3 regions of the Streptomyces winkii genome follow, and region 3 is predicted to be linked to each of the others. Evidence: riboswitches for the same ligand, from Rfam matches in the RefSeq annotation. Region 3 holds a riboswitch; each other region holds the start of a gene.
What was found. A riboswitch is a leader RNA that binds a small molecule or an ion and turns the genes downstream of it on or off. The one in region 3 is predicted to bind cobalamin.
Positions count from the first base shown of each region.

Region 1: it holds a riboswitch for cobalamin, as region 3 does, so the genes downstream of both, QQM67_RS03410 (ribonucleoside-diphosphate reductase subunit alpha) here and QQM67_RS08180 (cobalamin biosynthesis protein) in region 3, are expected to answer to the same signal.
Region 2: it holds a riboswitch for cobalamin, as region 3 does, so the genes downstream of both, metE (5-methyltetrahydropteroyltriglutamate--homocysteine S-methyltransferase) here and QQM67_RS08180 (cobalamin biosynthesis protein) in region 3, are expected to answer to the same signal.

Region 1 covers NZ_JASTTH010000001.1:744,885-755,214, reverse strand. Annotated here, with positions in the region: gene QQM67_RS03450 (glycoside hydrolase family 3 protein) at 1-876, opposite strand, end outside; gene QQM67_RS03445 (carbohydrate ABC transporter permease) at 1,047-1,868, opposite strand; gene QQM67_RS03440 (carbohydrate ABC transporter permease) at 1,913-2,911, opposite strand; gene QQM67_RS03435 (extracellular solute-binding protein) at 3,032-4,300, opposite strand; gene QQM67_RS03430 (GntR family transcriptional regulator) at 4,632-5,429, shown strand; gene QQM67_RS03425 (DUF3311 domain-containing protein) at 5,627-5,920, shown strand; gene mctP (monocarboxylate uptake permease MctP) at 5,917-7,536, shown strand; gene QQM67_RS03415 (GNAT family N-acetyltransferase) at 7,615-8,115, shown strand; cobalamin riboswitch at 8,161-8,303, shown strand; gene QQM67_RS03410 (ribonucleoside-diphosphate reductase subunit alpha) at 8,472-10,330, shown strand, end outside.
Region 2 covers NZ_JASTTH010000002.1:509,688-520,017, forward strand. Annotated here, with positions in the region: gene QQM67_RS06535 (IPT/TIG domain-containing protein) at 1-1,913, shown strand, start outside; gene QQM67_RS06540 (cytochrome P450) at 2,045-3,427, opposite strand; cobalamin riboswitch at 3,718-3,943, shown strand; gene metE (5-methyltetrahydropteroyltriglutamate--homocysteine S-methyltransferase) at 4,080-6,473, shown strand; gene QQM67_RS06550 (CbtA family protein) at 6,605-7,369, opposite strand; gene QQM67_RS06555 (CbtB domain-containing protein) at 7,385-7,618, opposite strand; gene QQM67_RS06560 (histidine phosphatase family protein) at 7,909-8,502, shown strand; gene QQM67_RS06565 (VOC family protein) at 8,635-9,087, opposite strand; gene nhaA (Na+/H+ antiporter NhaA) at 9,168-10,330, opposite strand, start outside.
Region 3 covers NZ_JASTTH010000002.1:889,704-900,033, reverse strand. Annotated here, with positions in the region: gene QQM67_RS08200 (alpha/beta hydrolase) at 1-589, opposite strand, end outside; gene QQM67_RS08195 (class II aldolase/adducin family protein) at 683-1,366, opposite strand; gene QQM67_RS08190 (inorganic phosphate transporter) at 1,586-2,911, shown strand; gene QQM67_RS08185 (hypothetical protein) at 2,985-3,227, shown strand; cobalamin riboswitch at 3,385-3,575, shown strand; gene QQM67_RS08180 (cobalamin biosynthesis protein) at 3,760-4,722, shown strand; gene QQM67_RS08175 (cobyric acid synthase) at 4,719-6,338, shown strand; gene cobN (cobaltochelatase subunit CobN) at 6,338-9,997, shown strand; gene QQM67_RS08165 (putative cobaltochelatase) at 10,101-10,330, shown strand, end outside.

The DNA.
Region 1 (10,330 bases), on a different contig from region 3:
CGCGTCGGCTCCCGCGGCGACGGCGAGGACGCTTCCCCGTTCGAGCCCGTAGGTGCCGGAGATGGCCTGCATCTCCATGCCGTCGGTGACGATCAGGCCGGTGTGGCCGAGTCCGCCGTCCTCCCGTGACGCGCGTAGCAGGCCCATGAGCGCGGCGGAGCTGAGCGTGCCCGGCAGTGCCTCGTCGAGGGCGGGGAGCAGGATGTGCGCGCTCATCACGCCCTTGGCGCCCGCGTCGATCGCGGCCTGGAACGGTACGAGTTCGCGCTCGCGCAGGGTGTCCATGCCGGCGTCGATGCGGGGCAGCGCGTGGTGGGAGTCGACGGCGGTGTCGCCGTGCCCCGGGAAGTGCTTCACGCAGGCGGCGACGCCGGCCGCCTGGAGCCCCTCGACGTACGCGACCGTGTGGCGCGCGACCAGCCGCGCCTCGTCGCCGAACGAGCGCACGCCGATGACCGGGTTGTCCGGGTTGGAGTTGACGTCGGCGGACGGCGCCCAGTTGAGGTTGACTCCGCAGGCCGCGAGGCGGCGGCCGAGTTCGTGGGCGACGGCGCGGGTGAGGGCCGGGTCGTCGACGTGGCCGAGGGCGAGGTTTCCGGGGAAGGAGGAGCCCGTACGCGCTTCCAGGCGGGTCACGTCCCCGCCCTCCTCGTCGATCGCGACCAGCACCTCGGGCCGGACCTCGCGCAGCTGCGCGGTGAGCGCAGCGAGCTGTTCCGGCGATTCGATGTTGCGTCCGAACAGGCCCACGGAGGTGAGCCCTTCGCCGAGCTGCCGCAGCAGCCAGTCGGGTGCGCTGGTGCCGGTGAAGCCTGGCTGGAGCACGGTGAGGGCGTCGCGGGTGAGGCTCTCGGTGCCGGTTGCGAGCGTGGTCATGTGGCGCATTGTCCCTTCACTGATGGCCCTTCGCTGGGAGATCTGCCGGGGGGTGCTCGGGCCTCACCTGTCCCTTCTGGCTCCATTCATCCCTTCACAGCCGCCTCTTCACGGCTGTCGCTTCACGGCCGTCACTTCACGGCCGTCCGGTCACATCCGTCTCCTCACGGCTACCCCTTCACCGCGCCGGCGGTGAGCCCGCTGACGGCCTTGCGCTGCAAGTAGAGGAAGAGCAGCAGGATCGGCAGGGCGAAGAGCGAGGCGGCGGCCATCGTGGCGCCCCAGTCGTCCCCGAACGCGGTCTGGAATCCGGAGAGCCACAGGGGCAGTGTCTGGGCCTGTGCGTCCTTGTTGAGGATGAGCACCATCGGGAACTCGTTCCAGGCGGTGATGAACCCGAAGAGCGAGGTGGCCATCAGGCCCGGCGCCAGCAGCGGGAAGATGACCCTGCGGAACGCCTGGACCCGCCCGCAGCCGTCCACCATCGCCGACTCCTCCAGCTCCTTCGGTACGGCGGCGACGTAACCGCGCAGCGTCAGGACGGTCAGCGGCAGAACCATCACCGTGTAGAAGAGCGTGAGCGGCACGAGGCTGTCGAGCATCCCGGCGTCCCGCACGGTCATGTAGATCGCGATGACCATGACCTCCCACGGCGCCATCTGCGCGACCATGAAGGTGAGGATGATGCTCCGCCGCCCCGCGAAGCGCATGCGGGCGAGCGCGAACGCCGCGAACAGCGCGATGAGCAGCGCGAATCCGACGGCGAGCAGCGTCACCGTGACCGAATTCCGCACCAGCGTCAGGAAGTTGTCCGCCTGTACCGCGGTGGCGAAGTGCTCCAGCGTGGGCCGCGACGGGAACCAGACGGGGCTTTCGCTGACGATGTCGCTGTTCGGTTTGAACGCCGTGCTGAACATCCAGTACACGGGGAAGACGAAGCCCGCGAAGAGCACGAGCGCCGTCGCGTTGGGCCACACGGCCGCCCAGGTCAGGGCACGGCCGCCGGGCCGCGCACGCGGCCGCAGTGGTTTCGCCGTCACTTCTCGTCCTCCTCTTGGCGCATCGCGATGCGCAGGTAGTACGACATCAGCGCCAGCAGGATCACGATGGTGAGGACGGAGATGGCGGCGCCCGTTCCGTAGTGCTGGTTCCCGACCCCCTCGACGAATGCGTAGACGGGCAGCGTCTCGGTGAGACGGTCCGGGCCGCCCTCGTTGATGGCGAAGATGTGCGGGAACGCCTTGAAGATCCAGATGACTTCGAGGAACGTCGTCGCCAGGAGGAAGGGCCTGAGGAAGGGAAGCGTGACCGTCGCGAAGCTCTGCGCGGCGCTCGCACCGTCCAGTGCCGCCGCTTCGTACAACTCCTTCGGGATGGTCGTCGTCGCCGCGTAGAGATTGATCGCGACGAACGGGACGGATGTCCAGACGACGAGCAGCGAGATGACGAAGAACGTCGACATCTGCCCGCCGGTCCAGTTGAAACCGGCCATCGAGTGGAACCCGAGGGCGTCGAGCACCCAGTTGACGACGCCGAAGCGCTGTGCGAACAGCCACTGGTAGACGGTGGTCGCCGCGATGACGGGCATCGCCCACGCCAGCACGAGACCGGCGGAGAGCAGCAGCCGCATGCGCGGCCCGAGGCGGGCGAGCAGCAGCCCGGTCAGTGTGCCGAACAGCATGATCACGGCGACGTTCACGGCGGTGAAGAGCACCGAGCGCAGGGTGACCCGCCAGAAGTCCCCGCTGCCCAGCGTGGCGCGGTAGTTGTCCGTTCCGGCCCACTCGGTGACGTGCTGGATCAGCTGCGTCATGTTGAGGTTCTGGAACGACAGCAGGCCGTTCATCACCAGCGGCCAGCCCAGCAGTACGGCGGTGGCCGCGAGCGCCGGAAGCAGCAGCAGATACGGCAGCCCGCCGCCGCTCCCCCGCCCGTGCGCGCGGCGCCGGCCGCCGCCGCGCGGACCCTCCCCGCGCCGCTCGGGGCGGGGTTCGGGCCGCACCGGCGGGGGCGCCTCGTGTGTCTGCACTGACATCTCTGCTCCAGCTCGCAGGGTCGGCTCGCATGTCGAAGAGCCCGGGCTGCCGGTGTGCCGGCAGTCGTGCCGCCCCCTCCGGCAACACGACTGCCCGCACCCCGGCAGCCCGGCGGGGCGTCACTGCTTCTGCGAGAGCCTCTTGTTGATCTCGTGCTCGACCGACCGGGCCGCGGCCGCGTGCGACTTGCCCTTGAGTACGGCGGTCATATAGCGCTTCACCGGGTTCGGCGGGTTCTCCACGGCGGCCCACTGCGGGACGAGCGGCGTCAGGCCGCCGTCCGCGACGGCGGGGGCCGCAGCCTTCGCCGCGGGGTTGCCCTCGGCCTTCTTCTGGAGTGAGGCCTTGTTGGGGATGACGCCGCCCTCCTCGGCGAGCGCGCCCTCGAACTTGTCCGACAGCGCGATCTTGAGGAACTCCTTTGCGAGTTCCTGCTTCTCGCTGCCCGCGGCGACGGCCAGGTTGGAGCCGCCGAGGAAGACGCCCTCGGGCTTGTCCGCGGACTCACCGGGGATGGTGAAGTACCCGATGTCCTTCTCGATCTTCGGGTTGGCCTCGATGGCCGTAGCCGCCTCCCAGCCGAGGCCGATGAACGCGCCCGTCTTGCCCTTGGCGAAGACCTCGGCCTGCTGCGGGGTCGCCTCGTCCTTGTCCTTGGGGGCGTCGGAGTACGACGCGTACTTCTGGTAGAGCTTCATCGCCGAACCGACCTTGGGATCGGCGAGGTTGGAGACCCACTTGCCGCCCTGCTTCTTGATGAGGTCGGCGTCCTTGCCGATGAGGAGGCCGTCGAAGAAGTACCAGTTCTGGCCGGGGAGATAGAGCGGCTCGGCGTCGGTCTTCTTCTCGATGGCGTCGAGCGCGTCGAAGAACTCGGCACGTGTCTTCGGCGGCTTGTCGATGCCCGCCTCCGCCCAGATCCGCTTGTTGTAGACGACGGTGCGGTTGACCGTGTACCAGGGGGCCGCGTACTGCTTCCCGCCGTAGACGGACGACTTGTTGACGGACTCCGTCCAGTCGGCGCCGATGCTCTTCTTCAGGTCGCCGAGGTCGGAGAGCCCGCCGGTCTTCGCGTACGCGGGAGTCTGCGTGTTGCCGACCTCGATGACGTCCGGCGGCTCGGGCTCGGAGAGAGCGGTGGTTATCTTCTGCTGAATCCCGTTCCACTGCTGGACTTCGAGCTTGAGCTTGGCGCCGGTCTTCTTCTCGAAGGCCGCCTTGACGTCCTTCTCCCACTGCTTGGGCGTGGAACCGTCCATCGCCCACAGGGTCAGGGTCTGCCCCTTGAAGCCGTCGGCGCCGGAGTTCTCCTCACCGCCGGGCCCGCAGGCCGCAACACCCGCCATCAGAGCCGCGATTCCCGTCGCGGCGATGAGTCCTCGTCTCACGGCCATCCTCCCCAACCGCCTGGTGTACTGATCTAATGGTTTAGACCAGTCCGCAGCTTGGCCTAGACCTATAGCCGTGTCAACGGCGCAGAAAGCGAGCCGCGCGTTCCGTTATCGGAACGACATCTGGGCGCGGGAGTCCCGCAGCGCCGACCCCGTGCCACGATGTGAGCTCGAAGTTCACCCGGAACGGCGGGCGGAGGCCGGAACACCACCGGCAACACCGCCGCGTCCGGTGCCGCAACCGGAGCCGGAAGCAGGCCACTCGGCACGGCCCACGCACACGGAGGAAGCCGGTGACGGCAGCACGACACGAACGGGAAGGCGAGCCATGAGTACGGACGGGGGCGCGGTCACAGCCGCGGCAGAGCCGGAGTCGGGAAGCGGCAACGGCGGCGCGCGGACCACTCGCGTGCCCAAGTACTACCGGCTCAAGCGCCACTTGCTGGAGATGACGGAGACCATGCCGCCCGGCACTCCGGTCCCTCCCGAGCGCACGCTCGCGACCGAGTTCGACACCTCGCGTACGACGGTGCGCCAGGCCCTCCAGGAACTCGTCGTCGAGGGACGGCTGGAGCGCATCCAAGGCAAGGGCACCTTCGTCGCCAAGCCCAAGGTCTCCCAGGCGCTGCAACTCACCTCGTACACGGAGGACATGCGCGCACAGGGCCTCGAACCGACCTCGCAGCTGCTGGACATCGGCTATGTGACCGCCGACGACCGCCTCGCCCACGCGCTCGACATCCCGGCCGGCGGTCGCGTGCTGCGCATCGAGCGGCTCCGCCTGGCCAGCGGCGAACCGATGGCCATAGAGACGACGCACCTCTCGCAGCGGCGCTTCCCGGCACTGCGGCGCAGCCTGGTGAAGTACACCTCGCTCTACACCGCGCTGGCCGAGGTGTACGGAATCCATCTCGCCGAGGCCGAGGAGACCATCGAGACCTCGCTGGCCACACCGCGCGAGGCCGGCCTGCTCGGCACGGACGTCGGCCTGCCCATGCTGATGCTCTCCCGGCACTCCCTGGACACCGACGGGGAGCCCGTGGAGTGGGTCCGCTCCGTCTACCGGGGCGACCGCTACAAGTTCGTCGCCAATCTTCAACGCCCGCGCCACGAACAGACCAGCTGATACGGCTCATACGGGACGAGAGGGCACGAACAGCCGCAGAGCAGGCCCGGCTTGTGCACGGACGGCGTCGCGCACCGCGTGCCCCACGAAACAAAAGGTGCTGTTCCGTTATCCGTGCAGGTAGTGACGGGGCACGAACCGCTCGTTTAGATTTCCTGCGCGTCTCGCAGGAGAAAACCGACGGACGGAGCCGAGGCATGGCAGCGCCACCCGAAACACCCGAGACCGAACCGCAGTCTCAGTCGCGAGGCCCCCTCATCACGCCGATACGAGTCGTCATCGGGCTGTGCCTGTTCATCCCTTTCATCGCACTCCTGTGGGTCGGTTCCTATTCGCGTACAGAACCCGCCCTGGCGGGAATGCCGTTCTTCTACTGGTACCAGATGGCCTGGGTGCTGATCTCGGCCGCGTTGACGGTGATCGCGTACAAGCTCGTCAAGCGTGACGAGGCCCGGCGGCGGAGCGCCCGCGGAGAGGACGGTGCCCGATGAACGGCGTGAACGGCGTCGCACTGGCCGTCTTCGTCTTCTTCTTCCTGCTCGTCACGGCGATGGGATTCCTCGCAGCGCGCTGGCGCAAGGCGGAGAACGCCGACAGCCTCGACGAATGGGGCCTGGGCGGGCGGAGCTTCGGCACCTGGGTCACCTGGTTCCTGCTCGGCGGCGACTTGTACACGGCGTACACGTTCGTGGCGGTGCCGGCGGCGATCTACGCGGCCGGTGCGTCCGGCTTCTTCGCCGTCCCGTACACGATCCTCGTGTATCCGCTCATCTTCACCTTCCTGCCGCGGCTGTGGTCCGTCTCGCACCGGCACGGCTACGTGACGACCTCGGACTTCGTTCGCGGCCGATTCGGTTCCAAGTCGCTGGCGCTGGCCGTCGCGGTGACCGGCATCCTCGCGACCATGCCGTACATCGCGCTTCAGCTCGTCGGCATCCAGTCGGTGCTGGACGTCATGGGCATCGGCGGGGGCGAGTCGACGCACTGGTTCGTCAAGGACCTGCCGCTGCTGATCGCGTTCGCGGTCCTGGCCGCGTACACCTACTCGTCCGGGCTGCGGGCTCCGGCGCTGATCGCGTTCGTCAAGGACACGCTGATCTACATCGTCATCGCGGTGGCGATCATCTACATCCCCATCAAACTGGGCGGATTCGACGACATCTTCGCCAAGGCCGGCGACGCGCTCTCGCAGACCAACCCGGCCACCGGGAAGCCCAAGGGCGAGGTCGTAACCAGCTCGCCCAACCAGTGGGCGTACGCCACGCTCGCGTTCGGTTCGGCGCTCGCGCTCTTCATGTATCCGCACTCGGTCACCGCGACGCTCTCCAGCCGCAGCCGCAACGTGATCCGGCGGAACACCACGATCCTGCCGCTGTACTCGCTGATGCTGGGCCTGCTCGCACTGCTGGGCTTCATGGCGATCGCTGCGGGGATCAAGGTGACGAACGGGCAGCTGGCCATCCCGCAGCTCTTCGAGAACATGTTCCCGGCCTGGTTCGCGGGCGTCGCGTTCGCGGCCATCGGCATCGGCGCGCTCGTACCGGCGGCGATCATGTCGATCGCGGCGGCCAACCTCTTCACCAGGAACATCTACAAGGACTTCCTCAGGCCCGACGCGACACCGGCGGAGGAGACCAAGGTCTCAAAGCTCGTCTCGCTGCTGGTGAAGGTCGGCGCTCTGATCTTCGTGCTCGGCATGGACAAGACCGTGGCGATCAACTTCCAGCTGCTGGGCGGCATCTGGATCCTTCAGACGTTCCCGGCCCTCGTCGGGGGCCTCTTCACGCGCTGGTTCCACCGGTGGGCGCTGCTGGGCGGCTGGGCCGTGGGCATGCTGTACGGCACGCTGACCGCGTACGGCGTCTCCTCGCCGGTGCAGAAGCACTTCGGCGGCCCCAACGACATCATCCCGGGCATCGGGGAGATGGGGTACATCGGCCTGACCGCCTTCGTGCTCAACACGGTCGTCGCGATCGCGCTCACGTTCGTGCTGCGGGCCGTGAAGGCGCCCGACGGCGTGGACGAGACGCGCGCGTCGGACTACACGGCGGACGCCGGAGACCCCGGCGTACAGGAGGAGTTGCCCTCTCCGACCGGCGCGAAGTGAGTGCCGCACCACCCAGCTGAACATCGCCCGCGCCCCGCTGACAGCCCGGTTGTCAGTGGGGCGCGGCATGCTCGTTCCATGGACATCACGATCAGACCGGCGCGGGACGAGGAGCTGGAGGCCGTCGGCGAGCTGACCGCACAGGCCTATCTCGCGGACGGGTTGCTGGACTTCGGCGAAGAGGACCCGTATCTGAAGGAGCTTCGCGCCGCGCGGCGCCGCGCGCAGCACACGGAGGTGCTGGTCGCCGTCGACACGGCCTCGGACTCGGTGCTCGGCACGGTCTCCTTCGTCGGCGACGGCGGGGAGTACGCGGACATCGCGGGCGAGGGCGAGGGCGAGTTCCGCATGCTCGCGGTGCGGCACGAGGGGCGCGGGCGGGGAGCCGGCGAGGCCCTGGTGCGCGCGTGCGTGGAGCGGGCCCGTGAGCGCGGCCTGAGACGGCTCCTGCTCTGTAGCCATGACGGGATGACGACGGCCCAACGGCTCTACGGACGCCTGGGCTTCGTCCGCGTCCCGGAGCGGGACTGGGAGCCGCTTCCCGGCCTCGCGCTCCACGCGTTCGCCCTCGAACTGTGAAATCGGACTCGCCCGGCACAAGATGTGGTGGCGACTGGCAGAACTCGCCACTAGATGTATGCTCGTGCTCGCTGTCGCGCAGGGGAATCCGGTGTGAATCCGGAACTGTCCCGCAACGGTATGCGATGTGCTGCTCTGTTCTGCCGCCCGGTCCTGCCGGGAGCCGCCGCGAGCCGCCGTCGCGAGTCCGAGTGCCTGCCGGCCGTGCCGAATGACGTCCGGGTCCCGAGGGTTGGGCCGGTGGACGCCGCAGGGTGTGCGTTTCGCCGTTTCGACGCGGCATGCCCTCGCGCGCCCGCCGCGTGCGCTCCCACGGTGAGCCGGTGACCTGATCCGAGCGAGGGAGAGCACATCCCGTGACCATCGCACCCGCAGCCGCACCCGCAGCCGCCGCCGCATCAGCAGCCGGCGCGTCCGCGCCTCCACGGGCCGCCGCCTCCGCGGCCTCGCCCGACGAGCACGGCGCGCTGCTGCGCACCCTCACCGAGCTGACCGACGGCCTTCCCGGCACCGAGGCCGAGCGGGTCGCGGCGGCGGTTCTCCGCGGACGCCGACAGGGCGCGGGCGAGGCCGAGTTGAGGGCGCTCGCGGCAGAGGAGGCCGCCGGGCTGATCGGCGAGGAGCCAGCGTACTCGCAGCTCGCGGCGCGCCTGCTCACGCTCTCCATCCGGGACGAGGCGGGCGCCGAGGGCGTGGTGTCCTTCTCCTCGTCCATCGCCACGGGGCACCGCGAGGGTCTGATCGCCGACGGCACGGCCGCGTTCGTACGGGCGCACGCGCAGCGGCTGGACGCCCTGGTGGAGGCCGCGGTCGCCGGCGGAGCGGACGACCGCTTCGGGTACTTCGGCCTCCGCACGGTCCACTCGCGCTATCTGCTGCGTCACCCCACGAGCCGCCGGGTGATCGAGACCCCGCAGCACTTCCTGCTCCGCGTCGCCTGCGGGCTCGCCGCGGACGAGTCCCCGGAGGCCGCCGGCGAGGTCGCGGAGATGTACGCGCTGACGAGCTCCCTCGCGTATCTCCCCTCCTCCCCCACGCTCTTCAACTCCGGTACGCGGCATGCCCAGATGTCGTCCTGCTATCTGCTGGACTCGCCGAAGGACGAGCTCGACTCGATCTACGAGCGCTACCAGCAGGTGGCGCGCCTTTCCAAGCACGCGGGAGGCATCGGCCTGCCCTACTCCCGCATCCGCGCCCGCGGTTCGCTGATCCGCGGGACGAACGGCCACTCCGGCGGCATCGTGCCGTTCCTGCGGACGCTGGACTCCTCCGTCGCCGCCGTGAACCAGGGCGGCAGGCGCAAGGGCGCCGCCTGCGTCTATCTGGAGACCTGGCACGCGGACATCGAGGAGTTCCTCGAACTGCGCGACAACACGGGCGAGGAGGCGCGGCGCACGCACAACCTCAACCTGGCGCACTGGATTCCGGACGAGTTCATGCGCCGCGTGGAGGCCGACGCCGAGTGGTCCCTGTTCTCGCCCGTCGACGTGCCGCAGCTCGCGGACCTGTGGGGCGAGGAGTTCGACTCCGCTTACCGCACGGCCGAGGCGGAAGGCCGCGCCGTCCGCAAGGTGCCCGCCCGCAGGCTGTACGCGCGCATGATGCGCACCCTCGCGCAGACGGGGAACGGCTGGATGACGTTCAAGGACACCTCCAACCGCACCGCGAACCAGACCGCTGAACCGGGGCGCATCGTCCACTCGTCGAATCTGTGCACGGAGATCCTGGAGGTCACGGACGACGGCGAGACGGCCGTGTGCAACCTGGGGTCCGTCAATCTCGCGGCCCATCTGGACGAGGCGGGCGGGATGGACTGGGAGCGCCTGGACGCCACCGTCCGTACGGCCGTGACGTTCCTCGACCGGGTCGTGGACGTCAACTTCTATCCGACGGAGCAGGCGGAGCGCTCCAACTCCCGCTGGCGGCCGGTCGGTCTGGGCGTGATGGGCCTCCAGGACGTCTTCTTCCGGATGCGGCTGCCCTTCGACTCGGCCGCGGCGCGCGAGCTGTCCACCCGAATCTCCGAGCGGATCATGCTGGCCGCGTACGAGACGAGCGCGCAGCTCGCGGAGCGGCACGGTCCGCTCCCGGCCTGGCAGGAGACCCGTACGGCGCGCGGCGTGCTGCACCCCGACCACTATCCGCGGGCCGAACCGGCCTGGCCGCAGCGCTGGTCGGCGCTGCGCGACCGCGTCTCCCGCACCGGGATGCGCAA
Region 2 (10,330 bases), 380 kb from region 3:
TCGACGGTGGCGCGGCCACGAGTGTGGTGGTGGTGAACCCCACGACGATCACGGCGGTGACGCCTGCGGGTTCGGCCGGTCCGGCGGATGTCGCGGTGACGACGCCGAGCGGTACGGGTGCCGGCGTGGGTGTGTACACGTATGTGGCGGCGCCCACCGTGACGTCGGTCTCTCCGCCGTCAGGTCCGCTGGGTGGCGGTCTGGCGGTGACGATCACGGGTACCGGGTTCGTCAACGTGTCGGCGGTGACGTTCGACGGTGCACCTGCCACGAGCGTGACCGTCGTGAACGACACCACGATCACGGCGGTGACTCCCGCCGGGACGGCCGGTCCCGCGGATGTGGCTGTCACGACGCCGAGCGGCACGGGCATCGGGACGGGTGTTTTCACCTACGTGGCGGCGCCGACGGTGACGTCGGTGTCTCCGTCCTCCGGTCTGCTGGCCGGCGGTCAGGCGGTGACGATCACCGGTACCGGGTTCACCGATGCGTCGGCGGTGACGTTCGACGGGGCGCCTGCTACGGGCGTCTCGGTGGTGAACGACACGACGATCACGGCGGTGACGCCTGCGGGTTCGGCCGGTCCGGCGGATGTCGCGGTGACCACTCCGGGCGGTACGGGTACCGGCGTGGGTGTCTACACCTACGTGGCGGCGCCGACGGTGGTCTCGGTCTCTCCGTCGTCGGGTCCGCTGGGCGGTGGTCAGCCGGTGACGATCACGGGTACGGGGTTCGTCAATGTGTCGTCGGTGACGTTCGACGGTCTCGCGGCGACGAGCGTGGTCACGGTGAACGACACCACCATCACGGCGGTGACGCCTGCGGGTGTGGCCGGTCCGGCGGACGTGGCAGTGACCACGCCGAGCGGAACCGGTACCGGGACGGGTGTCTACACCTACGTGGCGGCGCCGACGGTGGTCTCGGTCTCTCCGTCGTCGGGTCCGCTGGGTGGCGGTCAGCCGGTGACGATCACGGGTACCGGGTTCGTCAACGTGTCGTCGGTGACGTTCGACGGTGCCGCTGCCACAAGCGTGGTCACGGTGAACGACACCACCATCACGGCGGTGACGCCTGCTGGTTCGGCCGGTCCGGCGGATGTCGCGGTGACGACGCCGAGCGGTACGGGCACCGGCCCGGGTGTCTACACCTATGCGGCGGGGCCGACGGTGACTTCGGTCTCTCCCGCGTCGGGTCCCGTGGCCGGCGGTCAGCCGGTGACGATCACGGGCACCGGGTTCACGGGTGCGACGTCGGTGACGTTCGACGGTGCTGCTGCCACGAGTGTGGTGGTGGTGAGTGACACGTCGATCACGGCCCTGACGCCTGCTGGTTCGGCCGGTCCGGCGGATGTCGCGGTGACGACGCCGAGCGGTACGGGCACCGGCGTGGGTGCCTACACCTACGCGGCGGCGCCGGCGGTGGTCTCGGTCTCTCCCTCGTCCGGTCCGCTGAGCGGCGGCCAGTTCGTGACGATCACCGGTACCGGGTTCACCGGGGCGCTCCTGGTGACGTTCGACGGGGCGCCGGCGATGGACTTGGTCGTCGTCAACGACACGACGATCACGGTGGAGACTCCGGCGGGGTTGCCCGGTCCGGCGGACGTCGTGGTCACGACGCCGAGCGGCACGGGTACCGGCGTGGGTGTCTACACCTACGCGGCGGCGCCGACGGTGATCTCCGTGGCTCCCGCGTCGGGTCCGGCGGCCGGCGGCACGCCTGTGACGATCACCGGTACCGGGTTCACCGGGACGCTCCTGGTGACGTTCGACGGGGCGCCTGCCACAAGCCTGGTGGTGGTGAATGACACGACGATCACGGCGGTGACGCCCGCGGGTTCGGTCGGTCCGGCCGACGTGCTGGTCGTGACGCCGAGCGGGCTCGGTACAGGGACGGCGGCCTACGCCTACGTCTGATCCAGCCGGATGAGCCGGGCGACCGGCTTCATCCCCGACCGCTGCGAGGCTCCCGGCCGTTCGCCCCGGTGTACATCACCGCGGCGACGGCCGAGGAGCCTCGCTCCGTTCATGCAGGGCCGGGCCGGGTGTCATGCACCGTCCGTACCGGCGGCCTCGAACGTCAGCGACCGGATGCGGTTGTCGAAGCTGGAGGGGACGAGATCCGGCAGCCCGACCGCGCGCATGCCGACGGAGTCGGTGAGCAACAGCCGGAAGAGCGCCTTGAGTTCCTGGCGGGCGAGGTGCGCGCCGAGGCAGTAGTGGGGTCCCCCTCCGCCGTAACCGAGGTGGGGGTTGGGGTCCCGGGTGATGTCGAAGGTGCCCGCGTCGGGGAAGACGGCCTCGTCGCGGTTGGCGGAGGCGTAGTAGAGCGCCACCGTGTCGCCCTTGCGCAGCGTACGGCCGCCCATGACGTGGTCGGTACGCAGCGTGCGGCGGAACTGGATGATGGGCGTCGAGCAGCGCACGATCTCGTCCACCGCGGTGTCCGCGTACTTCTCGAAGTCGCTCTCCCACAGCTCCCGTTGCTCCGGGTTCTCGCTGAGCAGCGCGAGCCCGTGCGAGATCGCGTTCCGCGTGGTCTCCACCCCGGCGACCATCAACAGCGTGAAGAACGCGCCGAGTTGACGGTTGCCCAGGCACTGCCCGTCGACGTCGGCGGTCACGAGGGCCGAGATCAGATCGTCGGTGGGGTTACGGCGCCGCTCCCGCGCGAGCATGGCGATCATGACGTGCATACGTGCCAGCGCGCGGAGCCCCTTGCCGGGGATGCGGAACCTGGCGCCGGCTCCGCGACGTACGCCGATGTTCTCCGACGCGTCGTTGAGCTGCGCGAGGATGCGGGGCCGGTGGCGCTGCGGGATGCCCATCATGTTGCAGACCACCTCGAACGGCACCAGCGAGGCCACGGCCGTCACGAACTCGCGGGAGTCCTTGCGCAGCGCGTCGCCCACCACGGTGGCGGCGACCTCCTCGATGTCCTTCTCGGCGCCCGCGAGCAGCCGGGGGCTGAACGCACGCGAGATGATCTTCCGCAGCCTGGCGTGGTCCTTGCCGTCGAGATTGACCATGGACTCCCCGAAGAGGGCCTTGACCCAGCGCGCGGGATGCGGAGTGGTGACGCCCGGCGCGCTCCCGAACACCGCCGCGTTGCGGCTGGCTTCCTGCACGTGCTCGTGTCTGACGAGCGCGTAGAAGCCCGGCTGCTGCCGCTTGCGCAGAGCGTGCTGCGGATATGCGAAGTACGTGGGCGCCTCCCGCTCGCGCAGCATGGCGAAGACCTCGTGCCGCTGGGAGTGCGGCAGCTGCCAGAAGTGCGGGTCGGCGGGGTTCGCCTCCGGCGGCAGCTGGGCCGCGTCGGCGGTGGTCTCGGCCGGGGTCTCAGCGGGAGTGGAGGCGTCGGGTGCGGCCGCGGCTTCCGGGACTTCAGGGGCTTCCGTGGATGCGGGCGCGGTGCGGGGTGGCATGGTCATCTTCTCCAGTCGTTTCCAGTCGCGTTCGTGGAGGGGACCGCCCCGCGGGCCTGCGTACCGGCGGGGCGCCGAGTCTCCGGCAGCAGCTTGGAACCGGCGGGCCGCTCCACGGCCCGCGCCACACCGCCGCGACCCGGACGGCCCTGCGAGAGGGCGCCCGGCGGAGCCGGACAGGGTCCCGACTCCCGCTTCCGCGACGGCCCCCTCGGGCCCCGCTCGGCCTTCCTGAACCGCAGCGGCGCATGATCTGCCCCGCGTCCCGATCCTTTGCCGGTACGGCACACACCCCCGTACGCTGGAGAAGCAGTCGGTTCGGCCTGTCCGCCAGGCAGGCGCGTCGCAAGAGGGAATCCGGTGCGACTCCGGAACTGCCCCGCAGCGGTGAGTGGGAACGAACGCCGTCATACGCACTGGGCCCGAGCGGCCCGGGAAGCGACGGCCAGTAGGAGCCGGTCCGTGGATCACGGACACGGCGAGCCCGCGAGTCCGAAGACCTGCCACTGCCCGCACACGGATCGTGTGCGGCGATCTCGGTGACCTCGAGGGCGGGTCGGCGGTACAGGCGAGCAGCACGCGGTGGTGTGTGTGCCGCCGTCGCCTCTCCTCCTCCCCGTACCTCCGGGTCACCGCGGGACTCGCGAAGGAGAGTTGAGTGACACCGAATTCCGCAGCGGGCGCATCGAATGCGTCCTCGTCAGCCTCGTCACCCGCGTCACGTCAAGGGACGTCCGCGTCCGGCACGCCGAGGACGTGGCGCGCCACAGTCCACGGCTACCCGCGCCAGGGCCCGGGACGTGAGCTGAAGAAGGCCGTCGAGGGCTACTGGAAGGGCCGCGTCTCCGCCGAAGCCCTGCGGGAGACTGCGGCGGGGCTGCGCCGGGACAACTGGCGGCAGCTCGGAGACGCCGGGGTGCACGAAGTGCCCACGGGAGACTTCTCCCTCTACGACCACGTGCTGGACACCACCGTCATGGTGGGCGCCGTACCCGAGCGGCACCGGACTGCCCTCGAAGCGGACGCGCTCGACGGCTACTTCGCCATGGCGCGCGGCACGCAGGACGTCGCGCCGCTGGAGATGACGAAGTGGTTCGACACGAACTACCACTACCTCGTCCCGGAGTTGGGGCCCGGCACCGTCTTCACGGCGGACTCGGCCAAGCAGACCGGCGAGGTGTCGGAGGCCCTCGCCCAGGGCCACGAGGCCAGGCCCGTGCTCGTGGGGCCCGTCACGTATCTGCTGCTCGCCAAGCCCGCGCCCGGGGTCGCCGCGGACTTCGAACCGCTGACCCTGCTGGACCGGCTGCTTCCCGTCTACGCCGAGGTGCTGGCCGACCTGCGCGCGGCCGGTGCCGGCTGGGTGCAGCTGGACGAGCCCGCGCTGGTGGCGGACCGTACGTCCGCGGAGCTGAACGCCGCGGCGCGCGCCTGCCGGGAGCTCGGCGAACTCACGGACCGGCCCCGGCTGCTGGTCGCCTCCTACTTCGACCGGCTCGGCGACGCGCTCCCCGTACTGGCCAAGTCGCCCGTCGAGGGGCTGGCCATGGACTTCACGGGACCGGCCGCCGCCAACCTGGAGGATCTGGCGCGCGCGGGCGGGCTGCCCGGCAAGCGGCTGGTCGCGGGCGTGGTGGACGGACGGAACGTGTGGATCAACGATCTGAAGCGGTCGCTGTCCACGCTGGCCTCGCTGCTCGGCTTCGCCGACCGGGTCGACGTCGCACCGTCCTGCTCGCTGCTGCACGTACCGCTCGACGCCGCCGTCGAGCGCGACGTGGACCCGCAGGTCGCGCGCTGGCTGGCCTTCGCGCGGCAGAAGGCGGAGGAGGCCGTCGCCCTGGCGCAGGGGCTGAGCGAGGGCACCGACGCCATCGCGGCGCTGCTGCACGCCAACTCCGCGGCGCTGGCCTCCCGTTCGTCCGCCGCGCTGACCCGGGACCCCGCGGTACGGGCCCGCAGCGAGGCCGTCACCGACGCCGACGGCCGTCGTCCGCAGCCCTATCCGGAGCGCGCCGCCGCGCAGCGCACGCGGCTGAACCTGCCGCCGCTGTCCACCACCACCATCGGGTCCTTCCCCCAGACCGGCGAACTGCGCACCGCACGCGCCGACTTGAGGGCGGGCCGCCTCGACGCGGACGGCTACGACAGGCGCATCGCCGCGGAGATCCGCGACGTGCTCGCCTTCCAGGAGCGGGCCGGGCTGGACGTCCTGGTACACGGTGAGCCCGAACGCAACGACATGGTCCAGTACTTCGCGGAGCGCCTGAGCGGATACATCGCGACGCAGCACGGCTGGGTGCAGTCCTACGGCACCCGCTACGTCCGGCCGCCGATCCTCGCCGGCGACGTCTCACGTCCCGAGCCGATGACGGTGGAGTGGACGCGCTACGCCCAGTCGCAGACCGCACGCCCCGTCAAGGGCATGCTCACCGGGCCGGTCACCATGCTCGCGTGGTCGTTCGTACGGGACGATCAGCCGCAGGCCGAGACCGCGCGCCAGGTCGCCCTCGCGCTGCGCGACGAGGTCGCCGATCTGGAGGCCGCGGGCACGTCCGTCATCCAGGTCGACGAGCCCGCGCTGCGCGAGACGCTGCCGCTGCGGGCCGCTGGGCGCCCCGCCTACCTGGCGTGGGCGACGGAGTCCTTCCGGCTCGCGACGAGCGCCGTACGCGCGGACACGCAGATCCACACGCACATGTGCTACGCGGAGTTCGGTGACATCGTCTCCGCCATCGCGGATCTCGACGCCGACGTCATCAGCCTGGAGGCGGCCCGTTCCCATATGCAGGTCGCGGACGAACTCGCCACCGCCGGCTACCCGAACGAGGTCGGCCCCGGCGTCTACGACATCCACTCGCCGCGGGTGCCGGACACGGAGGAGATGGCGTCGCTGCTGCGCAAGGGCCTCGGCGCGATCCCGCCGGAGCGGCTGTGGGTCAACCCGGACTGCGGTCTGAAGACCCGCGGCTGGCCCGAGGTGCGCGAGGCGCTGGAGCACATGGCCGAGGCGGCCCGGACCGTACGTGCGGAGGTCGCGGCCGGCGGGTGAGGCGTGAGAGCGGGCTGTGCGGTACGGCACCCGTGCCGTACCGCACAGCCCGCCCCGTACCGGTGGACGGCGGACCGGAAGAGACCGAGGTGAACCGGCCCGTGCCGGAACCAAGTCCCGGTCCGCCCGGCTCAGTTCGCGGCGGTGGCCGCCGCGGCCGGCGCCTCCTTGTGACGGCGTGCGGCGAACCCCAGGGCACGCTCGGCGAGATGACCGAACGTCAGCCCGAAGGCCGCCCACAGCACCAGCTGAACGGCGAGCGCCGAGACCCGGAACCGCCACAGCAGCAGGGCGGGGAAGTGCTCGGGAAGCTCGCTGAGGGACGGCAGGAACGCATAGGCGAGCCCGACGGCGACGGCGAAGCCGAGCACGGCCGCCACCGTCGCGTACCAGTTGCCCAGGCGCGGTGCCAGGCGCTTGCCGAGGATCGTCGCCCCGACGGCCAGCAGCACGCTCAGCAGCACCATCAGGAAGTACAGAGCCGTGCGCTTGTCGAGGCTCGCCGGGTCGCCCACGGAAGGCGGGTTGGCCGGGTACTTCAGGAACGGCACCAGATACACGCACACGAACGCGGCGCCCGACAGCAGCACCGCCGTCGCGCGCGGGCCGAAGCGGCCCACGCGCCCCAGCGCGAAGCTGAAGGCCAGCGAGGCGATGCCGCCCAGAGCCACGCCGTAGACCAGGACTGCCGTGGCGAGGCCCGCGGTGGACTGCATGCCGCGGCTGACGATTTCCGCACCGTGCTCGTGCGAATGCGCGTGGGCCTCCTCGAAGGCGATGGCCGCGTCCACCTGGGGCTCGCCCAGGAACGAGGCCGTCACCAGGGCGAACAGGCCCGCGACGAGACCGGCGAGCATGCCGCGCACAAGGAGAGTCCTCACTGTGGCGGAGTTCATCGTGCTCCTCCCCGCTCAGTGGCAGGGGAAGCCGAGAAGGTGGCGTCCGTCGTGGACCCACTCGTGCACGCCCGTGCCGGAGATGAGGGACGTCGCCCCCTGCTCGGCGCCGACGAAGTACAGCAGGACGAGCATCAGCAGACCGAAGAAGACAGCCCACGGAAGGATCGCCTTGGCCGGCAGCGTCGTCGGAACGGCGGCGCCGGAGGCGGGAGTCGCGGAACTGGGCGGGGCGATGGACTGTGCCATGGCAAGACCTCCTGTTGGGAACTCGCGTCCCTGTCGGTGGAGCTCGTGACGGCACAGCGGGTCTGGCTCGCCCCCGCCCGTACGCTGCGCACGGCAGCGGACCGGAAGGGGCATACAGTGGCGCGACCGCGCCGGAATCTCACCGGCTTCCGCCCTGCCGTCGTCGATCGATACGAGCGGAAGGTACCCCGACACCACGTGTCCGGCCAAGGCCGCACATCCCGGGCAGCCGGCCCCGGTGCCGTCGACTCCCGTACGGAGAGCGGCCGTTCACGGGCGAGGAGAGGCAGATGACCACGCGAGTGACTTTGATCTCGCCCGCGCGCAGCGAGTCCTCAGAGGAGTTCCGCTTCGACGACGGGCGGCCGCTGAGCGACGCCGGAGTGCGGGAGACCGGGGCCGCGCGGACCGCCGCCGCCGCGCTGCTGTCCGCGGCCGGGTGCAACGCCGTCTCACCGTCTGCCCGTTGTGTGCAGACCGCCGAGGAGCTGGGCGTTCCCGGCGCGTCCGGACTCACCGACGAGCGGCTGGCCGGCTGTTCGGCGGGCCGCTGGCGCGGCAGGACGCTGGAGGAGGTGAGCGCCGCCGAACCGGACGCCGTCGCACAGTGGTTGGCGGACCCCGCGAGCGCGCCGCACGGCGGCGAGTCCGTCGTGCGGCTCTGCGCCAGGACAGGGGAGTGGCTGACGGAGCTCGCCCGGCTGCCCGGCCGCGTACTGGCGGTCGTGGAGCCCGACGTCGTGCGGGCCGCGGTGGTGTTCGCCCTGGGTGCGCCCGCCTCGGGGCTGTGGCGCGTGGACGTCGCACCGCTGACGGCGACGGAGTTCAGCGGCCGGTCCGGCCGCTGGAACCTCCGCGCGGGCACGGCCCTCGTCGTGCCCTGATCTCTTCCCGGCGCGTTCTAGGACGTGTCCGCGAAGTCCCTCCCCCAGACTCCGGTCTGGGAGGTGCCCCAGCACGCACCGGGTGCCGACAGCCCCGGCCTCCGGCCGGACGGCGCTACTTTGCGGACACGCCTAGCCCCTTCCCGCGGGCGGGTCCGCGAGGACGCCCTCCCGCAGCCCCGTCGCCTGCCCCACCTCGATGAGGTAGCCGTCGGGATCGCGTACGTAGCAGCGCAGTTCGACCTTGCGGTCGATGGGAGGGGTGAGGAACTCGGCGCCCTTGGCGCCCCATTCGCGGTAGCACTCCTGGATGTCGGCCACGCGGATGTTGAGGAAGCTCGATGTGGTGTCCGGGTCCTCGGGCGGCCGCAGCGTCACGTCGGGCTTGTCGGGGGTGGGCCCCCCGCCAGGGTTCATGATGATCCAGCCGTTGGCGAGCCTGACGATGCACGGGTTCTCCTCCAGCACCACCGTGCCGCCGAGGACGTCCGAGTAGAACGCGCGGGAGCGTGCCACGTCCCGCACGGTCAGGAAGTGGGTCAGGAGGATGCCCGTGTCGGGCGTGGGCAGGTCTTCGCGTCGCATGTGTCCGGTCTCTCCCTGCTTCGGTTCGATGTTCTCGCAGGGTATGGACGGTTTCGGGCACGCCGTCGCAGTAACACGCGCTACCCGCCGATATCGACCCGCACCCGCGCCGCCCGTACGGCCGCGTGCAGGCTCGCGCTGTCGTACGAGCCGTGGTGGCGGCGGCCGTTGACGAAGAACGTGGGTGTGCCCGACACCCCGCTGTCGTCGGCCGACTCGACGTCCTCGGCGATCCGCGTCGCCCCGACGCGCTCGCGCAGGTCCTCACGGAAGCGGTCGACGTCCAGGCCGAGCACCTTCGCCTGCCGCACCAGCATGGGGACGCTCGTCTCCTCCTGATTGGTCAGCAGCCAGTCGTGCATCTCCCAGAAGGCGCCCTGCTGTGCCGCCGCTTCGGCCGCCTCCGCCCGCAGCTGCGCGTTCGGATGGACGTCGGTCAGCGGCAGGTGGCGCCACACGTGGCGCACGTCGTCCCGGCCGCCGAGGAGCGCGCGGATGACGGGTTCAGCGCCGGCGCAGTACGGGCACTCGTGGTCGCCGTACTCGACGAGCGTGACGGCGGCGTCGGCCGGCCCGCGCACGTGGTCGCGCTCGTCGTCGACCTCGGTGGTCAGGTCCAGGATGGGTGCGGACGTGCCGAGCAGCGCGCGGCCCTTGATGTGGTGCGGCAGCAGCGCAGTGGCGCGCGAGACCAGCCACGTCGCGGCGGAGGCGCACAGCGCCGCGCTGAGCACGCCGATCTTCGCCTCGTCCAACTGCGCGCCGTGGAAGGCGAGTCCGGCGATGAGAAGGGAGACGGTGAAGCCGATGCCGGCGATCGTCCCGCCGCCGACGGCCGCGGCCCAGCCCACCGGCGGACGCAGCCGGCCGCCGCTCAGGCGCGTCACCAGCCACGAGACGCCGACGATGCCGATCGGCTTGCCCACGACGAAGCCGATGAGGATGCCGAGCGTGATCGGCGAGGCGAACGAGCGGGAGAGGAGCTCGCCCGTGATCGGCACGCCCGTGTTGGCGAGGGCGAAGAGCGGCACGATCACATAGCTCGTCCACGGGTGGAAGAGGTTCTGGAGGCGGTCGTTGGGGGAGATGGCCGCCGCCAGGCCGACGCGTGCCGTGCGCGCGAGCTCTCCCGTCGGCTGCTCGCGGAAGAGCCGGAAGAGCCCGCTGGCGCGCTCCAGGTCGTCGCGGGCCGCCGGATACGCGTATGTCAGGAGCCCCAGCACGAGGCCCGTGACGACGGGGT
Region 3 (10,330 bases):
CGTGCAGGGTGACGACCCAGGTGTCCCGCTCCCCTGGCATGAACCACGCGGGCAGCGCCCCGAGTTCGCCCGGGACCTCGACGGCGGTACGGGCGGTGGCGCGGGTGCCGTGAGGTCCACGCGCGCCCTCGCCCCCGCCCTCGGCCCCGTCCTCCGGCCCCTCCACCGGCTCGGTCGCGTCGTCCCGCTCGTCCGCGCACACCTGCGGGGTGAACCACACCCTGGTGCCGGGCCGCAGCCCGCCCCGGACGGTCCGCTCCAGCCGCCGTACGACGGTGTCGGCGGGCGCCTTCGCGGGCTCGCCGTCCAGCACCGGGCCGACGACGGCATGGCAGTCGCGCCCCACGAGTCCGTACACGCCCGGAAGCTGCGCCGTGAGGGAGCGGGTGAGGGAGACATATCCGTCGCCGACGGCGTGCACGGTGAGCGGAGGCCCGCCGAACCCCGCCGGCAGCCGCCCCCGCCCCGCAGGTGATCCGGGGCGTGCGGGCCGCAGTGCCGCGTCGACGGCGTACCGTCCGGCGGCCACCGCCGCGGCACCGGCGACCGTCACTGAGGAGGCGGCCAGGGCCGCGGTGCGCAGACGCATCCCGTCAGTGTCCGTGACGCCTCGAGCGCCGGGCCAGTGGCCGGTGCCGCCCGGGTGAACCGCATCGCGGGCGGCGATCCGCGCGCCGGGGGCTCACTCCGGCGCGGGCCGCTGCCCGTATCCCTTCAACTTCTCCCCCACGCGGGCGAGTTCGTCGTCGGGGATGAGCGAGGGCGTACGGCCGGGCAGCGAGGAGGCCGCCAGCCAGACGTGGCACATCCACTCCAGCTGTGCCGTGCGGTCATACGCCTGGCCGAGGGCGTCGCCGTACGCGACCGTGCCGTGGTTCTGCAACAGACAGGCGCTGCGCCCGTCGAGGGCGGCGAGCATGTGCGCGGCGAGTTCGTCGCTGCCGTATGTGGCGTAGGGCGCGACGCGCACCGGGCCGCCGAGCTCCGCCGACATGTAGTGCACGGCGGGGAGTTCGGGCACGAGGGTGGAGACGGCGGTGGCGTGGACCGCGTGCGTGTGCACGACCGCACGGGCTCCGGTGTTCCGGTAGACCGCCAGATGCATGGGGAGTTCGCTGGTCGGGGAGAGGCTTCCCGCGATGCGCCGGCCGTCGAGGTCCACCGCGCACAGATCGCCGTCGCAAAGGCGGTCGTACGGGACGCCGCTGGGGGTCACCAGCACCGCGTCCCCCACCCGTACCGAGACGTTGCCCGAGGTGCCGACGACGAGCCCGTCGGCGGTGCTGCGGCGGGCGGTGTGCACCAACTCACGCCAGGCGACCAGCCATTCCGCGGATTCCGGGTCCCCGGCCGCAGTTTCCTCCACGTTTACCTCCACCTTCGTCGTCGGGGTGTGCGCACCCCCCTCCGAGCTGGATGAAGGCGGCGGAAGAGGGCGGAGAGAACGGTGGTGCGGGAGTGTGACCCCGCTCACAACAGACGCCGGGTAGTGACACTCGCAAGCCCGCCGCAGTTCATCTTCCGTTCACCCACCGTCCCTACGTTCAACGGGACATCAACCTTCGAGCTGATTGTGCCTGGGTGAATGGAACACATCACGCTTCTCATCGGGATCGTGATCGTCACGGCCTTGGTGTTCGACTTTACGAACGGCTTCCACGACACGGCCAACGCCATGGCCACAACCATCTCCACCGGGGCACTCAAGCCCAAGACAGCGGTGGCGATGTCGGCGGTCCTCAACCTCGTCGGGGCTTTCCTCTCGATCGAGGTCGCCAAGACCATCTCTTCGGGAATCATCGACGAAGGCTCCGGTATCCGGCCTGAAGTCATCTTCGCCGGACTGGTCGGAGCGATCATCTGGAATCTGCTGACCTGGCTCGCAGGGCTTCCCTCCAGCTCCTCGCACGCGCTGATGGGCGGTCTGCTCGGCGCAACCGTCGCCTCGGCGGGCATCGGTGCCGTCAACGGCGGCACCGTCGTGATGAAGGTGCTCATCCCCGCTCTCGCGGCGCCGCTCGTCGCGGGCGTCGCGGCGCTGGTCGCCACGCGGCTGACCTACCGGGCCGCGCGCAAGGCCGACGAGCAGCAGACCGCGAAGGGTTACCGCGCGGGGCAGATCACCTCCGCCGCTCTGGTCTCCCTCGCGCACGGCACGAACGACGCGCAGAAGACCATGGGCGTCATCACTCTCGCCCTGATCACCGGCGGCGTGATCGCGCCGCAGGCGGACCCGCCGACGTGGGTCATCGTCTCGGCCGGTCTGGCCATCGCCCTGGGTACGTATCTGGGCGGCTGGCGGATCATCCGCACCATGGGCAACGGCATCACCGACATCAAGCCCCCGCAGGGGTTCGCCGCGCAGACGTCCGCCGCGGTCACGATCCTCGCCTCGTCCCACATCGGGTTCTCCCTCTCCACCACGCACGTGTGCTCCGGGGCCGTCATGGGCTCCGGTGTCGGCCGCAAGGGCGGCATCGTGCGCTGGTCGACGGCGGGCCGCATGGTGGCGGGTTGGGGGCTGACGCTCCCGGCGGCGGCCCTCGTCTCCGCGGGCGCGGCGCTGCTCGCGCAGCAGGGCGACTGGGGCGTCAGCACCGTCGCGGCGCTCGCGCTGGCCGTGGGCGGCGGCATCTGGCTGCTCTCGCGCCGCCAGCCCGTCGACCACACCAACGTCAACGACGTGACGCTGCCCGGCACTTCGGGCTCCGAGCCCGCCGGTGTCGTCACCGCGGCGCTGCGTTCCGTCGCGCCGCCGCCCGCGGCGGCAGCGGCGCGCACCACGGCCGCCGGCAACGGCGGACCGGTGCCGGAGGCGGCGTCCGAGACGGTGTCCGAGACCACGCCGGAGACGGCATCGGAGCCGGCGTCCGAGCGACGGCGCCGGCAGGCGGCCTCTCCCCTCGGCTAGGCCGGTTCACGGGGTCCAAGGCCTCAGCAACCCAAGACCTCCCCAACTACTGAGCAGACAGGAAGCGAACGCTATGGACATCGACTGGGCAGCGCTCGGCGAGGTATTCGGCGTCAGCCTCGTGGCCACGGTCGCCCTGGTGGGCGTGTTCACGCTCGGCATCGTCGGCTCGTCAGCCGGCAAGGCGCAGGGTTCGGCGCCGGGTTCGCCGCGGGGCGGCGGCGCGACGGTGCTCGCGCGCACCGGCGCGTACACGTGCTTCGCGCTGTGCGCGGCGGCCGTCGCGTACGGCATCTACATCATCACGGCACCCTGAACGACGCGGCGCCGGCGGCCTGTTGACGGTCGCGCCGGAGAGCGGAAGGGGTACGGAGCGGCGCTCCGTACCCCTTTTCCCTGTGCCTGCGCCCCTCCCCGTGTGTCTGCTCACACTCTCCCGTCGCAGGTCAGCGGCGAGTTGACGCCCCTCCTGGTACGTGGTGGACTGCCGGAGTTGCCCAACGGCGGCAGGAGAGGAAGCCGGTGCGAATCCGGCGCGGTCCCGCCACTGTCACCGGGGAGCGCACCCCCAACCGAAGGTCACGGCCCATGCGTTCGAGGGCTGGAAGGCCGGGGGGCGCGGCGATCCGGGAGCCAGGAGACTCTCGCCGCCGGTACGTCGAACCAGGGCGAGGACCCTGAGTGAGGACTCCGTCATGCGTGGCTTGCCCGCCTCTCCCACAGCTGTGTCCGCTTCCGCCCTCGCGACCGCTCACGTCCCGGGCGACCGTCGCCTCCCGTACTCCCGCGGCCGGCGGCCACGGCCCGGCGCATCGCCCTCCCGAGGCACCACGACGGCTCGCTGACCGATGCGGGCCCAACGCGCCTACGTATCCGGCGCGGTCCTCGGTCACCTGGGCGATCTGCTGCTGGGCGACCCGCGTCGCGGGCATCCGGTGGCCGCCTTCGGCCGGGCCGCCGCCGCGGCCGAGCGCGCCCTATGGCGGGACGACCGCGGTGCGGGCGCGCTGCACACCGCGCTGTGCGTCGCGGGGTCCGTCACGCTCGTCACGGCGCTCTCGCGCGCGGCACGCGCCCTCGGCGGCGCCGCCGGCGCCACACTCTTCGACGCCGCGGTGACCTGGACGGTGCTGGGCGGCACGGGGCTGCGGCAGGAGGCGCTGGCCGTCGCCGCGGCCCTGGAGTCGGACGATGTCGAGGGCGCGCGGCGGCTGTTGCCGCATCTGTGCGGCCGCGACCCGCAGGCGCTGGACGCGGACGCGATCGCCCGGGCCGTCGTGGAGTCGGTGGCGGAGAACACCTCGGACGCGGTCGTCGGGGCACTGGTGTGGGGCGCGGTCGCCGGTGCGCAGGGCATGGCCGCGTTCCGCGCCGTCAACACCCTCGACGCGATGGTCGGTCACCGCTCCCCCCGCCATCTGCGCTTCGGCTGGGCCGCCGCCCGGCTGGACGACGCCGCGGGCTGGCCGGGCGCGCGCCTGACGGCGGTGCTCGCCGCGCTCGCCGGCCCGTCGCCGCGCGGTGCGCTGCGTGCCTGGCGCGCCGACTCCGCGCGCCATCCGAGCCCCAACGCGGGCCCCGTGGAAGCCGCGTTCGCGGGCGCGCTGGGCGTGCGGCTGGGCGGCACCCTCAGCTACGGCGGACGGACCGAGCACCGGCCGGTGCTCAACTCCCGTGGCCGCGCCGTGCGTACGGGCGACATCGCCGAAGCGGTGCGGCTCTCGCGGCGGGTGGGCGCGCTGGCGCTGCTGGCGACCTCGGCCGCGGGCGCACTCCGTGCGAGGCACCGTGCCGGAAGGGGGAGCACATGAGTCCGGACGGAACGCGCCGCGGCCACCACGCCGAGCCTGGTGGCCCGGCCCCGTCGGGCACCGGCGGCGGGCTGCTCGTGGCCGGCACGACCTCCGACGCGGGCAAGAGCGTGGTGACCGCCGGGATCTGCCGCTGGCTGGCACGCAAGGGCGTCCGGGTCGCGCCGTTCAAGGCGCAGAACATGTCGCTGAATTCGTACGTCACGCGGGACGGCGCCGAGATCGGCCGGGCGCAGGCCATGCAGGCCGCCGCCGCGCGCACCGAGCCGTCCGCGCTGATGAACCCTGTGCTGCTCAAGCCGGGCGGCGACAGCACCAGCCAAGTGGTGCTGCTGGGCAGGCCGGTCGGCGAGATGAGCGCCGATGGATACCACTCGGAGCGGCAGGAGCGGCTGCTGGGCACGGTCGCCGACTGCCTCGCGGAGCTGCGGCGCACGCACGACGCGGTGATCTGCGAGGGCGCGGGCAGCCCCGCCGAGATCAATCTGCGGCGCACCGACATCGTCAACATGGGGCTGGCCAGGGCCGCCCGGCTGCCCGTGATCGTCGTCGGCGACATCGACCGCGGCGGCGTCTTCGCCTCGTTCTTCGGTACGACGGCGCTGCTCGCGGAGCGCGACCAGGCCCTGCTCGCGGGCTACGTCGTCAACAAGTTCCGCGGGGACGTGACGCTGCTGGAGCCGGGTCTGGAGATGCTCCACGGCCTGACGGGGCGGCCCGTGCTGGGCGTTCTGCCCTTCCGGCACGGCCTGGGCATCGACGAGGAGGACGGGCTCCGCCTGTCCCTGCGCGACACCGTACGGGAGCAGGCGACGGCGTCCCCGTACGGAACGGACGTGCTGCGCATAGCGGTTGTGCCGCTGCCGCTGATGTCGAACTTCACCGACGTCGACGCCCTCGCCGCCGAGCCCGGCGTCGCCGTCCGCTTCACCGACCGTCCCGAGGAGCTCGCCGACGCCGATCTCGTGGTGCTGCCCGGCACCCGCGGCACGGTGCGGGCGCTGGCATGGCTGCGCGAGCGCGGACTCGCAAACGCGGTGCGCCGCCGCGCGGCCGAGGGCCGCCCCGTGCTGGGCGTCTGCGGCGGCTTCCAGATGCTGGGCGAGCGCATCGAGGACGAGGTCGAGTCGCGGGCGGGCTCCGTCGAGGGGCTGGGCCTGCTGCCGGTGCGGGTGGTCTTCGCACAGGGCAAGACCCTCGCACGTCCTTCCGGGCACGCCCTGGGCGAGCGCGCCGAGGGCTACGAGATCCACCACGGCGTCGCCGAAGTGCTGGGCGGCGAGGCCGTGTTCGGCGACGCGGACGGCAAGCCGCTGGACGGCTGCCGGTCCGGCGCCGTGTGGGGCACGCACTGGCACGGGTCGCTGGAGAGCGACGGCTTCCGGCGGGCCTTTCTGCGCCGGATCGCCGCGGACGCGGGCCGCGGCGGTTTCGTACCGGCGCCGGACACGGACTTCGCGGCGCTGCGCGAGGAGCAACTGGATCGCCTGGGCGATCTCATCGAAGAACACGCCGATACGGACGCCCTGTTGCGGCTGATCGAGTCGGGCCCGCCCGCCGGGCTGCCCTTCATCGCCCCGGGCGCGCCGGAGGCACAACACGCGGGAGCGTCCTGATGAGCACTGTTCTGCTGCTGTCCACCTCCGACACGGATCTGCTCGCGGCGCGCGCGTCCGGTGCCCCGTACCGGATCGCCAACCCCACGCGCGTCGACGCGGCGGAGGACCTGCCGGCTCTGCTGGACGGCGCGGACGTCGCGGTCGTACGGCTGCTCGGCGGCAAGCGGGCCTGGGAGGACGGGCTGGCCGCGCTGAGGGCGTCCGGGGTGCCGACCGTGCTGCTGGGCGGGGAGGCGGTGCCCGACGCGGAGCTGATGGCGGAGTCGAGCGTGCCGTCGGGGCTGGTCTCCGAGGCGCTGAGGTACCTCGTGGAGGGCGGCCCGGAGAACCTGACGCAGCTCGCGCGCTTCCTCTCCGACACGGTGCTGATGAGCGGCGAGGGCTTCGAACCGCCCGCCGCCATGCCGGAGTTCGGGGTGCACGGCGCATACGAAGGGCGGCCGCGGCGGCCGGACGCGCCGACGGTGGGCGTGCTCTTCTACCGCGCGCACGAACTCGCGGGCAACACGGCCTTCGTGGACGTGCTGTGCGAGGCGATCGAGGAGGCGGGCGCCAACGCGCTGCCGGTGTACTGCGGTTCGCTCAGAGACCCCGACTCCGCACTCTACGAACTGCTCTCTCGGGCCGACGCGCTGGTGACCACGGTGCTGGCGGCGGGAGGCACACGCGCCGGCGACGCCTCGGCCGGCGGCGACGACGAGACGTGGGACATCGGGGCGCTCGCGGAGCTCGACGTACCGCTGCTCCAGGGCATGTGCCTGACGAGCACGCGCGAGGCGTGGCTGGCCTCGGACGCCGCGCTCTCGCCGATGGACGCGGCGATGCAGGTGGCGATCCCGGAGTTCGACGGACGGCTGATCACCGTGCCGTTCTCCTTCAAGGAGGAGGGCCCGGACGGCGTGCCCGTGTACGCTGCCGATCCGGAGCGTGCCCGGCGCGTCGCCGGAATCGCCGTGCGCCACGCCGTACTTCGGCACAAGCCGAACGCGGAGAAGCGGCTCGCGCTGGTCTTCACGGCATACCCCACCAAGCACTCGCGGGTCGGCAACGCCGTCGGGCTCGACACCCCCGCCTCGGCGGTGGAGTTGCTGAACGCGCTGCGCGACGCCGGGTACGACGTCCACGGACACCCCGACGACGGCGACGAGTTGATCCACCGGCTGATCGCCGCGGGCGGCCACGACGTGGAGTGGCTGACGGAGGAGCAGCTGGCCGCCGCGCCCGCGCGCGTACCTCTGAAGGACTACCAGGAGTGGTTCTCGCGCCTGGACCCGGCGCTGCGCGAGGAGATGACAGGGACCTGGGGCGAGCCGCCCGGCGGGCTCTACGTCGACGGGGACGAAATCGTCCTGGCGTCCCTCCAGTTCGGCAACGTCGTCGTGCTCATCCAGCCGCCCCGCGGATTCGGCGAGAACCCGATCGCCATCTACCACGACCCCGACATGCCGCCCTCGCACCACTACCTGGCGGCCTACCGGTGGATCGAGCACACCTTCGGAGCCGACGCCGTCGTGCACATGGGCAAGCACGGAACGATGGAGTGGCTTCCGGGCAAGGGCCTCGGCCTGTCCGCGGCGTGCGCGCCGGACCCGGTCCTCGGCGAACTGCCGCTGGTCTACCCGTTCATCGTCAACGACCCCGGCGAGGGCACGCAGGCCAAGCGCCGCGGACACGCCACCGTCGTGGACCATCTGGTGCCTCCCATGGCGCGCGCCGACTCCTACGGCGACCTGGCGAAGCTGGAGCAACTCCTCGACGAGTACGCCCTGGTGAACGACCTGGACCCGGCCAAGGCCCCCGCCGTGCGCAGCCAGATCTGGACGCTCGTACGGGCCGCCGAGCTCCATCACGACCTGCACGTCGAAGAGCAGCCCGGCGAGGACGAGTTCGACGACTTCGTCCTGCACGTCGACGGCTGGCTCTGCGAGATCAAGGACGTCCAGATCCGCGACGGCCTGCACGTCCTCGGCGGCGGGCCCGTCGGCGAGGCGCGCGTCAACCTCGCGCTGGCGGTGCTGCGTTCGGCCCAGGTGTGGGGCGGTGTCTCGGGTGCCCTGCCGGGGCTGCGGGCTGCCCTCGCGAGCCATTTCGGCCTGTCGGAAGGGGAGTTGCTCGCGGAGCCGGGCACGCGGGCCGACGTCCCGGAGGCGCTGACGAAGCTCGTGGAGGGCCCGGCCCGTACCGCCTCCGACGCCGTGGACCTGCTGGAGCGGCTGGCGCGCACGCTCGTGGAGGAGATGGAGGCACGCGAGTGGGCCGCCGGGCAGGCCGGAGCCGTCGTCGCGGGCGTGCTCGGGACCGGACTGGACGATGCCGCAGCTGTGCTGGAGTTCGCCGCGGAGGAGGTCGTGCCGCGGCTCGCGCGGACGACGGACGAGATCGGCAACGTCCTCCACGCGCTCGACGGCGGCTACATCCCGGCGGGTCCCTCCGGCTCACCGACGCGCGGCCTGGTCAACGTGCTGCCGACGGGGCGGAACTTCTACTCCGTGGACCCCAAGGCCATTCCGTCCAGGCTCAGTTGGGACGTGGGAAGCGCCCTCGCCGACTCGCTGGTCCAGCGCCACCTCGACGACACGGGCGAGTATCCGCGGTCGGTCGGGCTCACCGTGTGGGGCACGTCCTGCATGCGCACCCAGGGCGACGACATCGCGGAGATCCTGGCGCTGCTGGGCTGCCGCCCGGTGTGGGACGACGCCTCACGCCGCGTCACGGGCTTCGAGGTGGTGCCCCCGGAGGAGCTGGGGAGGCCGCGCATCGATGTGACGGTGCGCATCTCCGGCTTCTTCCGCGACGCGTTCCCGCATGTGGTGGGGATGGTCGACGACGCCGTGCGGGCGGTCGCGGAGCTGGACGAGCCCGCCGACGTCAACTTCGTACGGGCGCACGCGGACGAGGACACCGAGGCGCACGGCGACCGGCGCCGCGCCACCTCCCGCATCTTCGGCTCCAAGCCCGGCGCGTACGGCGCCGGGCTGCTGCCGCTGATCGACGCCCGCAACTGGCGCTCCGACGCCGACCTCGCCGAGGTCTACGCGGTGTGGGGCGGCTACGCGTACGGGCGGGGCCTGGACGGGCGTCCCGCGCGCGGTGACATGGAGGCGGCGTTCCGGCGCATCCAGGTGGCCGCGAAAAACGTCGACACCCGCGAACACGACATCGCCGACGCCGACGACTACTTCCAGTACCACGGCGGCATGGTCGCCACGGTGCGCCATCTGACGGGCGAGTCGCCCGAGGCGTACGTCGGCGACTCCGCCGTCCCGGACCGCGTCAAGACCCGCACGCTCGGCGAGGAGACGCACCGCGTCTTCCGCGCCCGGGTGGTCAACCCGCGCTGGATGGCGGCCATGCGACGGCACGGCTACAAGGGCGCGTTCGAGATGGCGGCGACGGTGGACTACCTCTTCGGCTACGACGCGACGGCCGGCGTCGTCGACGACTGGATGTACGAGAAGCTCGCCGCCGAGTACGTCTTCGACCCGGAGAACCGGGAGTTCATGGAGCGCTCCAACCCGTGGGCGCTGCGCGGCATCGCCGAGCGGATGCTGGAGGCCGCCGAGCGCGGGCTGTGGGAGGAGCCGGACCCGGGGACGCTGGAGCAGCTGCGGGCCGCGTATCTGGAGCTGGAGGGCGACCTGGAGGACGACAGATGAGCGGCCCCGTCCCCGACTCCGCTGTCCCCGACTCTGCTGTCCCCGACTCCCGTTCCGCCGCCGACCGTTCGCACCGGGCTTCGCCCCGGGGAAGGAAGAGGGCATGAGCACCCCGTACCCGTTCACCGCACTCGTCGGAATGCGGGACATGCAGCTCGGGCTGCTGCTGAACTCGGTGAACCCCGCCATCGGCGGCGTCCTCATCCGCGGGGAGAAGGGCACCGCGAAGAGCACCGCCGTACGGGCGCTCGCGGCGCTGCTGCCGCGGGTGGACGTCGTGCCGGGGTGCCGCTTCTCCTGCGATCCGGCGGCACCGGACCCGGATTGCCCGGA